DNA from 2 places in the Burkholderia sp. SR8 genome. Region 1 is predicted to be linked to the other one. Evidence: predicted binding sites of a transcription regulator. Region 1 holds the regulator's gene; the other holds the start of a gene.
The links. The regulator FNR, encoded in region 1, switches genes on or off when oxygen is low (the NO sensors DNR and NnrR bind a similar motif). The targets are predictions, from matches to a motif close to TTGATNNNNATCAA.
Positions count from the first base shown of each region.

Region 2: clpB (ATP-dependent chaperone ClpB) is a predicted target of FNR. The motif match lies at 2,745-2,758, and genes of this name have one in related genera.

Region 1 is NZ_JAULUC010000043.1:13,146-21,978, forward strand. Features, by position in the region: gene Q3A80_RS30845 (universal stress protein) at 552-1,019, shown strand; gene fnr (fumarate/nitrate reduction transcriptional regulator Fnr) at 1,378-2,124, shown strand; gene Q3A80_RS30855 (LysR family transcriptional regulator ArgP) at 2,156-3,049, opposite strand; gene Q3A80_RS30860 (LysE/ArgO family amino acid transporter) at 3,156-3,776, shown strand; gene Q3A80_RS30865 (aldo/keto reductase) at 4,146-5,093, shown strand; gene Q3A80_RS30870 (helix-turn-helix domain-containing protein) at 5,517-6,485, shown strand; gene Q3A80_RS30875 (GMC family oxidoreductase) at 6,641-8,206, shown strand; gene Q3A80_RS30880 (helix-turn-helix domain-containing protein) at 8,296-8,833, opposite strand, start outside.
Region 2 is NZ_JAULUC010000001.1:62,613-71,445, forward strand. Features, by position in the region: gene clpB (ATP-dependent chaperone ClpB) at 76-2,673, opposite strand; gene Q3A80_RS00290 (Rrf2 family transcriptional regulator) at 2,830-3,342, opposite strand; gene Q3A80_RS00295 (group III truncated hemoglobin) at 3,617-4,177, shown strand; gene Q3A80_RS00300 (molybdenum cofactor biosynthesis protein MoaE) at 4,238-4,714, opposite strand; gene moaD (molybdopterin converting factor subunit 1) at 4,921-5,178, opposite strand; gene Q3A80_RS00310 (molybdopterin molybdotransferase MoeA) at 5,197-6,444, opposite strand; gene thrC (threonine synthase) at 6,730-8,181, opposite strand; gene Q3A80_RS00320 (homoserine dehydrogenase) at 8,196-8,833, opposite strand, start outside.

The sequences.
Region 1 (8,833 bases):
TCGTATCGGCGCAGCAGCGAGATCGGCGTCGGTTCCGGTTTGGCACTCGAACGTGATGCGACGCCGAGCATCGCGTTGCGAACCGCGTCGATGCAGGGGCGTTGATCGACGTCACGCCCTCGCGATGCGGTTGCGGTTCAATGGAGCCGATGCGCGCGGTTCATCGGGCGATCACCGACACGCATCCACGCTGTCTGTGCGCAGCCCGGGCGCGTTCGCATGCTGTGCCGTCGCTGGATGCGCGGGCGAGGTAGTCGATGACGATTTCGGATATCCGCTCGGCACGCGCAGCGACGCGCCTGGCGATCGTCCCGACGGCGGACACGATCGCTAGGCGCGTCGCGATCACGCGCGCCGATCGCGCAGCGCAGCATGCGGTGCGTGCATGGCTCGCGGGCATCACGCGCCGTCGCAACGGCCGAAGCGCCGCGATCGCGACGACCGGCACGTCGCTGCAAAGTCGCTGCCGTTGGTTTACTCTGCCTCGCAGCAACGCATGGCCCGCTCTGCCATTCGGCCGACTTTCGTTCAACCCGCCACACGGAGACACTATGTACAAGCGCATTCTGGTTGCCATCGACGGCAGCGACACGTCGCGCCATGCGTTCGACGCGGCGCTCGCGCTCGCGAAAGAGCACGGCGCGGAACTGCAGCCGTTCTACGTCGTCGAGAACGCCGCGATCTATTACAACGTGCCCGGCTACGATCCGTCCGTGCTGCGCGACCAGCTCGTCGCACAGGGCAACGCGCTCGCGGCCGATTTCACGAAGCTGATGCAGGCGGCCGGCGTGAAGGGCAAGACGCTGATGAGCGAGGCATCGTCGCTCAACGACGTGTCGACGCTGATCCTCGACGGCGCGAAGGCATTCGGCGCCGATCTGCTGGTGCTCGGCACGCACGGCCGCCGCGGCTTCCGTCGCCTCGTGCTCGGCAGCATCGCCGAACAGTGCGTGCGGCATGCGACGCTGCCCGTGCTGCTGATTCCGGCCGCCGCGCACACGGACGAGCAGGAAGGCTGAGCGTCGGTGGTCGGACCGCGTCGCGATTGCGGTGCGGTGCGCGCGCCACGGCACATCTGTGCGCATGCCGTGGCGGTGGCCCAGGCAACGAGCGGGCGGCTGAGTCTCGGCGGCCGTGTCACGTAGCAGTTGCGGCGCCATGCGGTGCCTGCGGTGCGCACACGCAACGGCACGCGCGCCCGCCCGCATACCGCTGCCACTGCCCGCGACGACCAGCGCAGGCAGGCCGAGCGGCAGCGGCCGCGTCACGTCGCCAGTGCCCGCGGCATGTGCGCGCGGTCGCGACGTTTTGTCACCCGACAGCCGCAACTTGCGGTGGGACAATGATTCCGTCGATTCAACGCCGGAGTAAACGATCATGCTGACGCCCGTCGCCACACGTCCCGCCGCCCCGTCCCATGCAGGCAGCTGGGCTCCCCGCCAGGCACCGCACTGCTCGTCGTGCGCGATGCGGCATCTGTGCATGCCGCAGGGCCTCGCGCCCGAAGCGCTCAGCCGTCTCGAATCGGTCATCTGCGCGGCACGCCCGGTCAAGCGCGGCGAAGCGCTGTTCCGCGAAGGCGACGCGTTCGACAACCTGTACGCGGTGCGCTCCGGTTCGCTGAAAACCGTCGCCACGCGCCACGACGGCCGCGAGCAGGTCACCGGCCTGCACCTCGCGGGCGAAGCGCTCGGCCTCGACGGCATCTGCGACGACACGCATCCGCGTACCGCGGTCGCGCTGGAAGACAGCTCCGTCTGCGTGATTCCGTACACCGCGCTCAAGTCGCTGTGCTCGGAAGCCGGCTCGATGCAGCTTCGCATGCACAAGCTGATGAGCGAGCAGATCGTGCGCGAGACGACGCAGACCATGCTGCTCGGTTCGCTGAACGCGGAAGAACGCGTCGCCGCGTTCCTGCTCGACGTGTCGTCGCGCTACCTGAAGCGCGGCTATTCGCCGTCGGAGTTCAACCTGCGGATGACGCGCGAAGACATCGGCAGCTACCTCGGCATGACGCTCGAAACGGTCAGCCGCACGCTGTCGAAATTCCAGAAGCGCGGCCTGATCGAGATGCACGGCCGCCTCGTGCAGATCGTCGACTTCGACGGCCTGCATCACGTGTGACGCCGCCCGCCTCTCCCCCTCCTCGCCGCGATCAGTCGAGAAACAGCGCGGCGCGCGCCTTCAGCGCCGCGCTGAAATCGTCGAGCCAGCCGATCGACAGCCGCCAGCTCTGCCAGTAGAGCTCGATATCGACGGTCCGCCCGCGCGACATGTCGACCAGCTCGCCGGCCGCCAGCTGGCGGTCGACCATCCGGTCCGGACACATTCCCCACCCCAGCCCCGTCTCGCATGCGCGCAGGTAGCCCGCGACGTGCGGAATCCAGTGTTGCGGCGGATCGAGATCCGCGCGCGTCACGCGCCGGATGAAGCGCGCCTGCAGGCCGTCCTTCGGATTGAACATCACGCACGGCGCGCGGCGCAGCGCATCGCGCGTGATGCCCGCGCCGAAATAGCGTTCGTGGAACACCGGCGAACATACGGCGCGATACCGGATGCGCCCGAGCCGCGTCGACCGGCATCCCTGGATCGGCTCGGCCTGCGCGGTCACCGCGCCCTGCACGCTGCCGTCGCGAATCCGCGCGGCCGTGTAGTCCTGATCGTCGATCACGAGGTCGAGCAGGGTTTCGCGCTCGGTGCAGAACGGCCCGACCGCATCGATGAACCACGTCGCGACGCTGTCGTCGTTGACGGCCACGCGCAACGTCGGCCATGCACTCGCGATCTGGCCCGGCAACGCGGGCATCCGTCCGCCCAGTTCCGCCTCGAGCAGCTGCACGCGCTCGGTATGCCGGCACAGCAGCGCGCCTGACGTCGTCGCGACGCACGGCTGCCCGCGCTTGACGAGCACGCTGCCGACGCGCTCCTCCAGCAGTTTCACGCGCTGCGATACCGCCGACGGCGTGACGTTCAGCTCCTTGGCCGCCCGTTCGAACGAACCGTGGCGGATCACGGCCGCGAGGGCGTCGAGCAACGCATAGTCGAGCATTAGATTTCCTTAATCGGCATTAGGTGAATTAGCTTCTCTTATGTCGCGGCTGCCCGCAGACTAGCGCCAACCGACTCACCCGTCTACTGCTTCACCTTCTCCCATCATGAACTGGATCGCTTTTTCCCACGGCGCCGCCCTGTGCGGGTCGCTCATCGTCACCATCGGCGCGCAGAACGCGTTCGTGCTCCGCCAGGGCATCATGCGCTCGCATGTCGGCAAGATCGTGCTGCTGTGCGCGCTGTCCGACATGATCCTGATCGGCGCGGGCGTCGGCGGCGCGTCGGTGCTCGTCGAACGCTATCCGACCTTCGTCCACGTGGTGCTGTACGTCGGCCTCGCGTATCTCGCGTGGTTCGGCTTCAACGCGCTGCGCCGCGCGTTCAGGCCCGGGCATGAAACGCTCGACGTGCGCGGCGACGCGGTCGCGCCGCCGCCGCAGAGCGCGGTCGCGATCGTGCTGATGACGCTCGCGTTCACGTGGCTCAACCCGCACGTGTATCTCGACACGTTCCTGCTGATCGGCACGGCCGGTGCGCGCGAGCCGGAAGGCACGCGCGTCGCGTTCGCGATCGGCGCAATGTCGGTCAGCATCGTATGGTTCCTCGGGCTCGGATACGGCGCGCGACTGCTCGCGCCCTGGTTCCGCAAGGCCGTCGCCTGGCGCGTGCTGGATGGCGCGATCGGCAGCATGGTGCTGTTTCTCGCGGCCGTGCAGTTGCGATAGCGCGCGTTGTAAAAAAATCGGTCACGGGCGGCAGCATGCCGCCCGTGTTTCGTTCCGGCGCCGCGCCGCAAGTCGCATCACCTCCGCTCCGGACGGTGCCGCCCGTCGCGCACCGGCGAAGCGAAATTCGGCTCCGGATCCAACACGGCCGCACGATCCGCCCAGATAACGGATGCCGCATCTGCCATGCCGCGCGATGTGTCCGCGTTCGCGGCCGCGTGCCGGCTGCACGATTCCGGCCGATGCGCGAGAATGTTCGGGTGTCCCGCGACAACGGCGCAAGCGCTTCGCCGATCCGCCGCCCCGTCGCACGCTTCTCGACCCATCCCGTCGTTCGATTCCCTCATCTCGCAGATATCGGAGAGCAACATGGCACTACGCACCCTCGGCACGTCGGACATCCAGGTTTCACCGCTCGCATTCGGCGGCAACGTGTTCGGCTGGACCGTCGACGAGAACGCATCGTTTGCGCTGCTCGATGCCCTCGCCGACACCGGCATCAACTTCATCGATACGGCCGACGTCTATTCGGCCTGGGCGCCCGGCAACAGCGGCGGCGAATCCGAAACGATCATCGGCAAGTGGCTCAAGCGCTCCGGCAGGCGCGAACAGGTCGTGATCGCGACCAAGGTCGGCATGCTGCAGGCACGCGCGGGGCTGACGAAAGCGAACATCCTGAAGGCCGCCGACGATTCGCTGCGCCGGCTGCAGACCGACTACATCGACCTGTATTTCTCGCATCGCGATCTCGCCGACACGGCGCCGCTCGAGGAAACGCTCGGCGCATACCAGACGCTGATCGACGCGGGCAAGGTGCGCATCATCGGCGCGTCGAACTACAGCGGCGCGCGCCTGCGCGAAGCCGCCGACATCAGCCAGCGCAACGGCCTGCCCGCGTACCAGGTGATTCAGCCGGAATACAACCTGATCGACCGCGCCGAGTACGAACGCGATCTCGAACCGGTCGTGCGCGACCTGAAGCTCGGCGTCGTCAACTATTACGCGCTCGCGAGCGGCTTCCTGTCGGGCAAGTACCGCAGCGAGGCCGACCTGAAGAAGAGCGTGCGCGGCGACCGCGTCGCCGGCTATCTCGATGCGCGCGGCCTGCGCATTCTCGCCGCGCTCGACGACGTATCGGCGAAACACGGCACGCAACCGGCCGCGATCGCACTCGCGTGGCAGATCGCGCGGCCGACGATCACCGCGCCGATCGCGAGCGCGACGTCGCTCGAGCAGCTCGCGCTGCTCGGCGAAGCAATTCGCGTGCGCCTGGACGACGACGATATCCGCAAGATCGACGAGGCCAGCGCGGTCTGAAGTTCCGCTGTCGCGGGCCGGCGGCCTGACTCGCAAGGATTGGCGGTTCCGGTCGTCGGCCCGTGTCACGTACAGCGCGGCAAACGCGCATGCCGACACGCCGCCTGTAATGCGGAGTACGTCAGCGCGACAAGCCACGCTACCGGCACTCGACTTCGAAGAAGCTGGCCCGCGCCTTCTTCGTGTATCTCTGCACAACGAAACAGATCCCGCACCGTCATGTCCACGCAGAACCGAAAAACATAACCCGAATACGCGCACAGCGCTTGCCTGCGACGGCCACCTTCGTTGACTCGGACGGACATCCTGCCGCAACCCGCCGCCCCAAGCGCGCTCGACGCGCGCCCCGGGTCTTTCACCGATTGACCGCGCCCGTCGACGTGCCGGAGACTGCGCCGCTCGGGCGGTCATTGGGAGAACGTGATGCCGGACCTCAACACGGGGATCGTGTCGATCTCGACGCGCGCGGTACGCGGTGACGAACGCGTCGACTTCTGGGTCGACCATGTCGCCCGCTCGCTCGTGCGCATCGAATGCAGCGGCAAATCGTCCGAAGGCATCGACGCATCGCTGCGCAAGCGCGAGCTCGGGCCGCTCAGCGTGTGCGACATCGCCGCAAACCGGCACGCGGTCGTCCGCACGCCGCACAACATCCACGCCGACCCGCGGGACGCCGTGTTCGTGTGCCTGATGCACGAGGGCCACGGCTATACGTTTCAGGACGTCGAATGCATCCAGCATGCGCCCGGCGACATCGTGCTGTACGACACGTCGATGCCGTACGGTCACGGCTTTCCCGCGAACATGGCGATGACCGTGCTCGACGTGCCGCGCGGCGTCTTCGACGCGCGCGTCGGCCCGTGGCGCCATCGCAGCGTCATCAAGATCGATCGCGGCGACGGCGTCACGTCGTGGGCCGCGCGGCAGCTCTACGCGCTGCTTGCCGAACCGCATGAAGCGGCGGCCGACGCACGCGACCGGCGTGCGGCCGCGATGCTCGACCTCGTGCGTGCGATGCTGCGGCTGCGCGACGGCGATGCGTCGCCGACCAGGTCGACCGTGCACACGCTGTCGCGCGCGAAGGCATTCATCGACAGCCATCTCGCCGACGACGACCTCGACACGCAGTCGGTCAGCCGCGCGATCAAGCTGTCGCCGCGCCAGCTGGCGCGCATCTTCGAAATCGAAGGGATTCCGCTCACGCGCTACATCCTCGCGCGGCGCCTCGAACGCTGCCGCGCGGACCTGCGCGACCCGTCGCTGAAACACCTGACGGTCAGCGAAATCGCGTTTCGCTGGGGGTTCAACAACAGCGCACATTTCAGCCGCAGCTATCGCGCGCGCTTCGGCGAGACGCCGAGCGACACGCGCGTGCCGGCCGACGCCCGCTAGCCGCGCCGCCGCGTCGTTTCCGTTGCGCCCGCCGTGTCCCGGCGAGGCAAGCACGACGGCCGTGCCGATCAAATCGCGCCGCGCCCCCGTCGCTAAGCTGGCTTCCTGCGCGGCGGTGCTCGTTCCGCCGCCCGACAGCAAGGAGACGAAGCGGGATGGAGACGTACGACCATATCGTCGTCGGCGGCGGTTCGGCCGGCTGCACGGTGGCACATCGATTGGTAAAGGCCGGCAGGCGCGTGCTGCTGCTCGAGGACGGCCCGGAGGACGACAGCCTGTTCATCCGGATACCGGCGACGTTCATTCGCGTGCTCGGCACGCAGCGCACGATCACGTTCGAAAGCGAGCCGCAGGCCGGCGCAGCCGGGCGCAAGACCTACGTGCCGCAGGGCCGCACGCTCGGCGGCGGCAGTTCGGTCAACGCGATGCTGTACGTGCGCGGCACGCGCGCCGACTACGACGAATGGGCCGCGCTCGGCTGCACGGGCTGGAGCTGGGACGACGTGCTGCCGGTGTTCAAGCACGCCGAGTCGCACCTGCGGCTGTCCGAGCCGTTCCACGGCACCGACGGGCCGTTGAAGGTCGGCGACACGCGTTTCCGGCACCCGTTGAGCCTCGCGTTCGTGAAGGCCGCGCAGGAAACCGGCATCGCATACAACGACGATTTCAACGGCGCCGCGCAGCACGGCGTCGGCTTCTATCACACGACGATTTTCGACGGACAGCGCGGCAGCACCGCGGCGACGTATCTCGCCGACGTGATCGGCGCACCGAACCTGCGCGTGCTGACCGGCTGCCGCGTCACGCGCGTGCGCTTCGACGGCCGGCGCGCGACCGGCGTCGAATGGCGAGCGGAAGGCGGTGCGACGGGCGGGGCCGCTGCGCGCGCCGACGTCGTACTCGCAGCCGGCGCGCTCGGCACACCGAAGCTGCTGATGCTGTCCGGCATCGGGCCGGGCGCGCATCTGCACGCGCACGGCATCGACGTGCTGCACGACAGCCCGGAGGTCGGCGCGAATTACCAGGACCATCTCGAAGTGTCGATCTACGGCTACAGCCATGCGCCGATCAGCCTGTTCGGCGAGGATCGCGGGCTGAACGCGCTACGGCACGGGCTGCAGTGGCTGCTGAGCCGCACGGGCCTGCTGACGTCGAACGTCGTCGAGTCCGGCGCGTTCGTCGATACGGCGGGCGGCGACCGCCCGGACATCCAGTTCCACGTGCTGCCGACGCTCGTCGGCGACGTCGATCGCGAACCGCTGCCGGGGCACGGACTGTCGATCAACCCGTGCCTGCTGCGCCCGAAGTCGCGCGGCTCGGTGCAACTGCGCGGCAACGATCCGGCCGCGCCGATCCGCTTCGACAGCGGCGCGTTGTCGGATCCGGCCGACGTCGACGGTCTCGTACGCGGCGTCGCGCTCGCGCAGCGGATCATCCGCGCGCCGTCGCTCGCGCGCATCGTCCGCGAAGCCGAAGCGCTGCCCGACGACGCGCTGGCCGATTACGTGCGGCGCCGCGCGAAAACCGTCTATCACCCGGCCGGTACCTGCCGGATGGGAAGCGACGAGCGCGCGGTCGTGACGCCGCGTCTCGCGGTGCAAGGAATCGACGGATTGCGGATCTGCGACGCGTCGGTGATGCCGCGCATCGTGTCGGGCAACACGAACGCGCCGACGATCATGATCGCGGAGCGCTGTGCCGAGTTCATGCTCGCGGAGTGACGCGGCGACGCCCGGCGCCGGAAGGAAAACGCGATGCAAACGAAAGCGGCGCGTGCGTCACGCGCCGCGTCGGCATCGGTTTCGCTGCTTCAGCAGGCGTTGCGCAGCGCCATCGGCGACGCGCCGTAGCGTTCGCGAATCGCGCGGCTGAAGTGCGCCTGGCTCGAAAAACCCCAGCGAAACGCGATTTCCCCGATGCTCGTCTTGCGCAGCCGCGCATCGACCAGTTCGCGGTGCGCGTGCGACAGCCGCTCGGCCCAGATGTGCTGCGTGATCGTCTCGCCTTCGGCCGCGAAGAGCCGGCTCAGGTGCCGCAACGACAGCCCGACCGCGTCGGCGACCGCCTGCGGCCCGAGTTCCGGATCGCCCAGATGCGTCGCGATGTATTGCTTCGCGGTGAGCAGGTACGACAGCGACGCACGCGATGCGCCCGCGCCGTTCACTTCCGCATCGATGAGTTCCGCGACCAGCGTGCGCGTGTGTTCGACGAAACGCGCGGCATCGCGTTCGACCGGTGCCTTCATGAACCGCTCGACACTCGCGCGCAGCGTCGTGCCGAGCATCGCGCTCGCACCCGGTTTGGGGGCGATCCGCAGCGGCAGCGCGGTCAGGTCCGCGTCGAAGCGG
Region 2 (8,833 bases), on a different contig from region 1:
CAAACACCCCGCCGAAGCGGGGTGTTCGTTTTTGCGCGCCCGGCGCGAACCGGGCGTGCGGCCGATCGCCGGCGATCAGTGGACGACGCGATCGAACACGAACTGGCCGTCGTTGACGTCGACCGGGATCACGTCTTTCGGACCGAAGCGACCGGCGAGGATCAGCTTCGCGACCGGGTTCTCGATCTCCTGCTGGATCGCGCGCTTCAGCGGCCGCGCGCCGAACACCGGATCGTAGCCGACCTTCGCGATCTGTTCGAGCGCCGCCGGCGACACGTCGAGTGCCATGTCGAGCTTCGCGAGCCGGTCGTGCAGGCGCGCGAGCTGGATCTTCGCGATCGACTCGATGTTGCTGCGGTCGAGCGCATGGAACACGACGACGTCGTCGATCCGGTTCAGGAACTCCGGACGGAAGTGCTGCTTCACCTCGAGCCACACGGCGTCCTTGATCTCTTCCTGCGGCGAACCGGTCATCGCCTGGATCACCTGCGAGCCGAGGTTCGACGTCATCACGATCACCGTGTTCTTGAAGTCGACCGTGCGGCCCTGTCCGTCGGTCATCCGACCGTCGTCGAGCACCTGCAGCAGCACGTTGAACACGTCCGGATGCGCCTTCTCGATCTCGTCGAGCAGGATCACGCTGTACGGCTTGCGGCGCACGGCTTCCGTCAGGTAGCCGCCTTCCTCGTAGCCGACATAGCCCGGCGGCGCGCCGATCAGCCGCGCGACGCTGTGCTTCTCCATGAACTCGCTCATGTCGATGCGGATCAGGTGCTCTTCCGAGTCGAACAGGAACGACGCCAGCGCCTTGCACAGCTCGGTCTTGCCGACACCGGTCGGGCCGAGGAACAGGAACGAGCCGTACGGACGGTTGGGATCGCCGAGACCCGCGCGCGAACGACGGATCGCATCCGCCACCGCGCTGATCGCCTCGTCCTGGCCGACCACGCGCTCGTGCAGCTTTTCCTCGATGTGCAGCAGCTTTTCGCGTTCGCCCTGCATCATCCGCGACACCGGAATCCCGGTGGCACGCGACACGACTTCCGCGATTTCTTCCGCACCGACCTGCGTGCGCAGCAGACGCGGACGCGTCGGGTTGTGCTGCTCCTGCTCCTCGGCCTGCGTGACCTGCTTCAGCTGCGACTCGAGCTGCGGCAGCTTGCCGTACTGCAGCTCGGCGACCTTCTCCAGCTTGCCTTCGCGCTGCAGGCGCGCGATGTCCGCCCGCACCTTCTCGATCTCTTCCTTCAGCTGCGCGCTGCCCTGCACCGCGGCCTTCTCGGCGGTCCAGATCTCTTCCAGGTCCGCATACTCGCGGCCGAGGCGCTCGATCTCTTCCTCGATCAGTTGCAGGCGCTTCTGCGATGCTTCGTCCTGCTCCTTCTTCACCGCCTCGCGCTCGATCTTCAGCTGGATCAGCCGGCGGTCGAGCTTGTCCATCTCTTCGGGCTTCGAATCGATTTCCATCTTGATCTTCGACGCAGCCTCGTCGATCAGGTCGATCGCCTTGTCCGGCAGGAAGCGGTCGGTGATGTAGCGGTGCGACAGCTCGGCCGCGGCGACGATCGCCGGGTCGGTGATGTCGACGCCGTGGTGCAGTTCGTACTTCTCCTGCAGCCCGCGCAGGATCGCGATCGTCGCCTCGACGCTCGGCTCGTCGACGAGCACCTTCTGGAAGCGGCGCTCCAGCGCGGCGTCCTTCTCGATGTACTTGCGGTATTCGTCGAGCGTGGTCGCGCCGATGCAGTGCAGCTCGCCGCGCGACAGCGCCGGCTTCAGCATGTTGCCCGCGTCCATTGCGCCTTCGGCCTTGCCGGCGCCGACCATCGTGTGGATCTCGTCGATGAACACGATCGTCTGGCCTTCGTCCTTCGCGATGTCGTTCAGCACGGCCTTCAGGCGCTCCTCGAACTCGCCGCGGTACTTCGCGCCGGCGAGCAGCGCGGCCATGTCGAGCGACAGCACGCGCTTGCCCTTCAGCGTCTCGGGCACCTCGCCGTTGACGATCCGCTGCGCGAGCCCTTCGACGATCGCGGTCTTGCCGACGCCCGGCTCGCCGATCAGCACCGGGTTGTTCTTGGTGCGGCGCTGCAGGATCTGGATCGAGCGGCGGATTTCGTCGTCGCGGCCGATCACCGGATCGAGCTTGCCCGCGCGGGCGCGCTCGGTCAGGTCGACCGTGTATTTCTTCAGCGCCTCGCGCTGGCTTTCCGCGTCCTGGCTGTGCACCTGCGAGCCGCCGCGCACCGCGGCGATCGCGGCTTCGAGCGACTTGCGCGTGAGGCCGTGCTGGCGCGCGAGCTTGCCGGCTTCGCCCTTGTCGTCGGACACGGCGAGCAGGAACATCTCGCTCGCGATGAACGTGTCGTTGAGCTTCTGCGCTTCCTTGTCGGCCTGGTTCAGCAGCCCGGCCAGTTCGCGGCCGATCTGGATGTCGCCGCCCGTGCCCGTCACTTGCGGCAGGCGCGAAATGGCCTCGTTCAGCGCGCCTTGCAGCGCCTGCACGTGCACGCCCGCGCGCGACATCAGCGAACGGGCGGAACCGTCCTGCTGCGCGACCAGCGCGGCCAGCACGTGAACGGGTTCGATGTATTGATTGTCGCGGCCTGCCGCGAGGCTTTGCGCGTCCGCGAGTGCTTCCTGGAACTTGGTGGTGAGCTTGTCGATTCTCATTGAGCGAGACCTCCAATTTTCGATTAACACCAAGATGAGGATCGTTATACGGGTTTCAAGCGGATTTCCGGTTGATTCAGCGCAAAAATCGGCAGACGGCGACGCAACTGCCCGCACGCGGGCGCCGCCGCAGGATGACCGGGCGGTGCCGGCGCGTCAGTCCTTCGACGCGGCTTCGGCGCACGCCGATGCATCGCCGTCCGACGGCTCGGCGCGCATGAGCGCGACCGGATGGATGCCCAGCAGCGCGACGAGCGGCGACGCCGGCGCGGCCAGCTCGCCGATCGTATGACGGTCGAGTTCGGCGAAGAACGCATCGCGCGCGGCCGCCAGCACGCCCTTCAGACGACACTGCGGCTCGATCACGCAGCCGCGTGACTCGCCGTCGGCCGCAAAGCAGCCGACCAGCGCGAAGTCGCTCTCGGTCGCGCGCACCACCTGGCCGACGGTCAGCTTCAACGACTCGGAGAACAGCCGCAGCCCGCCGTTGCGGCCGCGCACGGTGTCGACCCAGCCGAGCTCGCCGAGCTGCTGGACGACTTTCATCAGATGGTTCTTCGAGATGCCGTAGGCGTCCGAGATCTCCTGGATCGTCGCCAGCCCCTCGCCGCGCACGGCGAGGTACAGCATGACGCGCAGCGAGTAGTCGGTGTAGTCGGTGAGTCTCATGGGCGAATACGGAAAATTGTCGATCGTGCCCCGATTATGCGAATCCGGTCAATCGGGACGCGCGCCGGGCCGGCTGTCGCGACCGCCAGACGGCACGGGTTGCCGGAACGGCCTGCGCGCAATAAGATGCATGGCATCTACGCATTTTTCAGGCATTGGTGGACGCTATTTTGCGTCAAAATTCGAGCGGCGTCCTGCGCATTGCCCGCACTGCCGTTCCACCGGCACGTGGCCGACGCGTCGCCCATGCCCCGCTATCCCGGCCCTTTTTGTCATGACTGCCCTGCCCGCCTCGCCCGACACCGCGCCGGCCCGCCCGCGCGACGCCGAACCGACCGAAGACAACATCCGCGACCTCGTGTACGCGTTCTACGACCGCGTGCGCGCCGATCCGCTGCTCGGCCCCGTGTTCGACGCGAAGCTCGACGGCCGCTGGGACGATCACCTGCCGAAGATGGTCAGCTTCTGGTCGAGCCTCGTGCTCGGCACCAAGGGTTATCGCGGCAACGTGCAGCAGGCGCACCAGCCGCTCGACGGGATCGAGCCCGCGCACTTCAGCCGCTGGCTGTCGTTGTTCCTGAAGACCGTCGAGGGCCGCTACGCGCCGCCTGCGGCCATTCGCTTCATGGAGCCCGCGCTGCGGATCGCGCAAAGCCTGCAGCTGAGCCGCTTCGGCTGGGATTACCAGATTCCGCCGGAGCAGCAGGCGCTGCTCGACGCGATCGCGCCGCGCCGCCGCGACGCGGGCGACGATCCGCATGCGCTGCCGTCGCGCGCGCGCGGCGAGCCGTTTCCGACGAAGATCATCGGGCGCAGCGTCGATTCGGACGCGTAACGCCGCGAATCGCGGCGCTTGCGCGCTGCGGCACGGCGCCGCACGCCGCGTATGCGGCGCTCAACGGCGCGTGTTGCCCGATTCGATGCCCCAGCGCGCGAGCGCCGCATCGTCGGTGCTGCGCGCGTCGACCCAGCGCTCGCCGCTGGGCGTCGTTTCCTTCTTCCAGAACGGCGCCTCCGTCTTCAGGTAGTCCATCACGAACTCGCACGACGCGAACGCGTCGCCGCGATGCGACGCGACGGTCGCGACCATCACGATCTGGTCGAGCGGCAGCAGCCGGCCGACGCGGTGCACGATCGCGACGTCGATGCCCGGCCAGCGCCGGCCTGCGTCGGCGGCGATCTTCTCGAGCGCCTTCTCGGTCATTCCCGGATAGTGCTCGAGCTCCATCGCGGCGACGGAATCGCCTTCGTTCAGGTCACGCACCGTGCCGACGAAGCACGCGACCGCGCCGATCTTCGGGTTGCGCGCGCGCAATGCCGCGATTTCGGCGTTCAGGTCGAAATCGTCGGTCTGCACTCGTACCGTAGCCATCCTCTGCTCCTGTCGACCAGAGTTAGCGCTTTAGCGCTTACTCTGGTCCCATGCTTCGCGGTCGACCAGAGTTAGCGCTTCAGCGCTTGCCCCGATCCCATGCTTCGCGGTCGACCAGAGTTTGCGCTTCAGCGCTTACTCTGGTCCCATGCTTCGCGGTCGACCAGAGTTAGCGTCAACGCTTACCTCCGGTCCCGCGCAAATGCTCAACCGCCCGTGACCGGCGGAAAGAACGCGACCTCGCAACCGTCGGTAAGCCTGGTGCCGGGATCGGTCATCTCGTGATTGCACGCCATGCGCAGCGCGCGCCCTTCGGCGAGCGTCTCGGCCCACGCGCCGCCGCGCTGGCGCAGCCACGCGCGCACGTCGCCGACGGTCGTCACGCCGTCCGGCACGTCGGCCTGTTCGTCGGACACGCCGAGCGCCTCGCGCACGCTTGCAAAGAATTTCAGCTGAATCTTCATGGTCGGGAAGCCGTCGCGTTACGACAGCAGTTCGGAAAACGGAATGAAACGCACGGTCTCGCCTGCGCTGATCGCGTGCTGCGGCGGATTATCGATCAGCCCGTCGCCCCACACGGTCGACGTCAGCACCGCCGAGCTCTGGTTCGGGAACAGGTCGAGGCCGCCGGCCGCATTGACGCGTGCGCGCAGGAATTCGTTGCGCCGGTCGCCCTTGCTCTGCGAGAAGTCGGCGCGCAGCGACAGCGCGCGCGGCGCAACGTCGCGCACGCCGGACAGGCGCAGCAGGAACGGCCGCACGAACAGCAGGAACGTGACGAAGCTCGACACCGGGTTGCCCGGCAGCCCGATGAAGTGCGCATCGGCGCGGCCGTCGCCGCGGCGCACCGCGCCATACGCGAGCGGCTTGCCGGGCTTCATCGCGATCTGCCATAGCGCGAGCCGGCCTTCGGCCTCGACGGCAGGCTTCACGTGATCCTCGTCGCCGACCGATACGCCGCCGCTCGTCAGGATCACGTCGTGGTCGCGTGCGGCTTCGCGCAGCGTGTCGCGGGTCGCGGCGAGCGAGTCGGGCACGATCCCGTAGTCGGTCACGTGGCAGCCGAGCCGCTCGAGCAGCCCGCGCAGCGTGAAGCGGTTCGAGTTGTAGATCGCGCCGGGCTTCAGCGGCTCGCCGGGCATCGTCAGTTCGTCGCCGGTAAAGAACACCGCGACGCGAATCCGCCGCGCGACCGGCAGCTGCGCGCAGCCGACCGATGCGGCCAGGCCGAGCGCCTGCGGCGTGAGCCGCGTACCGGCAGGCAGGATCACCGCCCCCCGGCGGATGTCCGTGCCCTGCGCCGTGATCCATTCACCGGCTTTCGGCGTGTGCAGGATTTCGACCGCATCGCCGTCGGCCGCCGTCTGCTCCTGCATCACGACGGCATCGGCACCGGGAGGCACCGTCGCGCCGGTGAAGATCCGCGCGGCCGTGCCCGCGGCGAGCGGCGCGGCCGGATGACCGGCGGGGATCCGCTGCGACACCGGCAGCCGCCGTTCGCCGTGCAGCAGATCGGCGACGCGCACCGCATAGCCGTCCATCGCGCTCGTGTGCATCGGCGGCACGTCGAGCGGCGAGCTCACGTCGGCGGCCAGCACGCGGCCGAGCGCATCGAGCGTCGCGACGGTTTCGGTACCGGGCAGCGGCTTCGCGGCATCGAGCAGCGCGGCAAGCGCTTCGGCGGTCGACAGCATCGGCGCGCGCGGCGCCGCGGGATTCGGGTTCGACATCGATGGAATCGGGGATCGTTGGAGTCAATACGTCATTGTAGCGACGCCGCCGCGCCCACGCGCGATATGGCCGGCATGCGAAAACTGTGATCGGCGCGAACGCACGGCACTGGCACTTGTTTCGCCCGACGGTTCGCCCGACGTCGTGCCGCACGCCTGCGCATCGCCATGCACCGGCCAAACGAAACGGCCGGAACCCCGACTCGCGCGACGAATCGGCATTCCGGCCGTCCTGCGCCGCCGGGCGTGCGACCCGGCGGCGCGACGTTGCGCGCCGATGCGCGCTTATGCACCCGTATGCGCGGCGATGAAGTCCTTCACCTGCTGCGCGTCGGCCTTCACGACCTCGAAGCGCTGCGGCAGCGCCTCGAGCCCGTCGAAGGCGGCCGGACGCTCGGCTTCGCGATCGAGCGCCTCGCGGATCGTCTCGCCGAACTTGATCGGCTGCGCCGTCTCGAGCACGACCATCGGCACGCCCGCATCGAGATGCTCGCGCGCGACCTTCACGCCGTCGGCCGTATGCGTGTCGATCATCGTGTCGTAGCGCGAGAATACGTCGCGGATCGTCGCGATGCGGTCGGCGTGGCTGCTGCGGCCCGACACGAAGCCGAATTCGGCCACGCGCGCGAAATCGCCGCTCGCCGCGAGATCGAAGCCGCCCTTCTCCTCGACGTCGCGGAACAGCTGCATCACGCGTGCCGGATCGCGGCCGAGCAGGTCGAACACGAAGCGCTCGAAGTTCGACGCCTTCGAGATGTCCATGCTCGGACTGCTCGTGTGATACGTGTTCTCGGCGCTGCGCACGCGGTACGCACCGGTGCGGAAGAACTCGTCGAGCACGTCGTTCTCGTTGGTCGCGACCACGAGCTTCGCGATCGGCAGCCCCATCATCCGTGCGATGTGACCCGCGCACACGTTGCCGAAGTTGCCCGACGGCACCGTGAACGACACGCGTTCGTCGTTCGACGCCGTCGCCGCGAAATAGCCCTTGAAGTAGTACACGACCTGCGCGACGACGCGCGCCCAGTTGATCGAGTTGACCGTGCCGATCTTCTGCTGCGCCTTGAACGCGTGATCGTTGGACACGGCCTTCACGATGTCCTGGCAGTCGTCGAACACGCCTTCGACCGCGAGGTTGAAGATGTTCGGATCCTGCAGGCTGAACATCTGCGCCGTCTGGAACGCACTCATCTTCTTGTGCGGCGACAGCATGAACACGCGCACGCCAGCCTTGCCGCGCATCGCGTATTCGGCCGCGCTGCCCGTGTCGCCGGACGTCGCGCCGAGGATGTTCAGCGCTTCGCCGTGCTTCGCGAGCGTGTACTCGAACAGGTTGCCGAGCAGCTGCATCGCCATGTCCTTGAACGCGAGCGTCGGGCCGTTCGACAGCTCGAGCAGCGACAGCGCCGCGCCGCGCTCGGTGCCGAGCGTCTTCAGCGGCGTGATGTCGGACGCGTTCTCGCCGTGGCGCGTGTTGCTGTACACGGCGGCCGTGTACGTGCGGCGCGTGATCGCGCGCAGGTCGTCGGCCGGCACGTCGTCGCAGAACTTCGACAGGATCTCGAACGCGAGATCCGCGTACGGCAGCGTGCGCCAGCGCGCGAGCTCGTCGGCCGACACCTTCGGGTATTCGGCCGGCAGGTACAGCCCGCCGTCCTTCGCGAGGCCGCCGAGCAGGATGTCGGAGAACGTATGGCGCTCGCCGATGCCGGCGCCGCGCGTGGAGATGTAGTTCATGTCGTTCCTGGTCCTCAGTTCAGCGCTTCCATGCGCAGCTTCGTCACCTTCGAGACCACCGTCGCGAGGCTCTCGATCTGCGCGATGGCCGCGTTCACGTGCTTCTCGACCGTCACGTGCGTGATCAGGATGATGTCGGTTTCGCCGTTCGCGTCGTCGATCTGCTCCGACTCCTTCTGCAGCAGCGCGTCGATCGAGATGCCCGATTCGGCGAGGATGCGCGTGATGGCGGCGAGCACGCCGGTCTGGTCGGCCACGCGCAGGCGCAGGTAGTAGCCGCTCGTGACTTCCTCGATCGGCAGGATCGGCGTGTTCGACAGGCTGTCCGGCTGGAACGCGAGATGCGGGACGCGATGCTCGGGGTCGGCCGTGTGCAGGCGCGTGACGTCGACGAGATCCGCGACGACCGCCGACGCGGTCGGTTCCGCGCCCGCGCCCTTGCCGTAGTACAGCGTCGTGCCGACCGCGTCGCCGTGCACGACGACCGCATTCATCGCGCCCTCGACGTTCGCGAGCAGGCGCTTCTCGGGAATCAGCGTCGGGTGCACGCGCAGCTCGATGCCGTTTTCGGCGCGGCGCGCGATGCCGAGCAGCTTGATCCGGTAGCCGAGCTCTTCCGCATAGCGGATGTCGGTCGCGTCGAGCTTGCTGA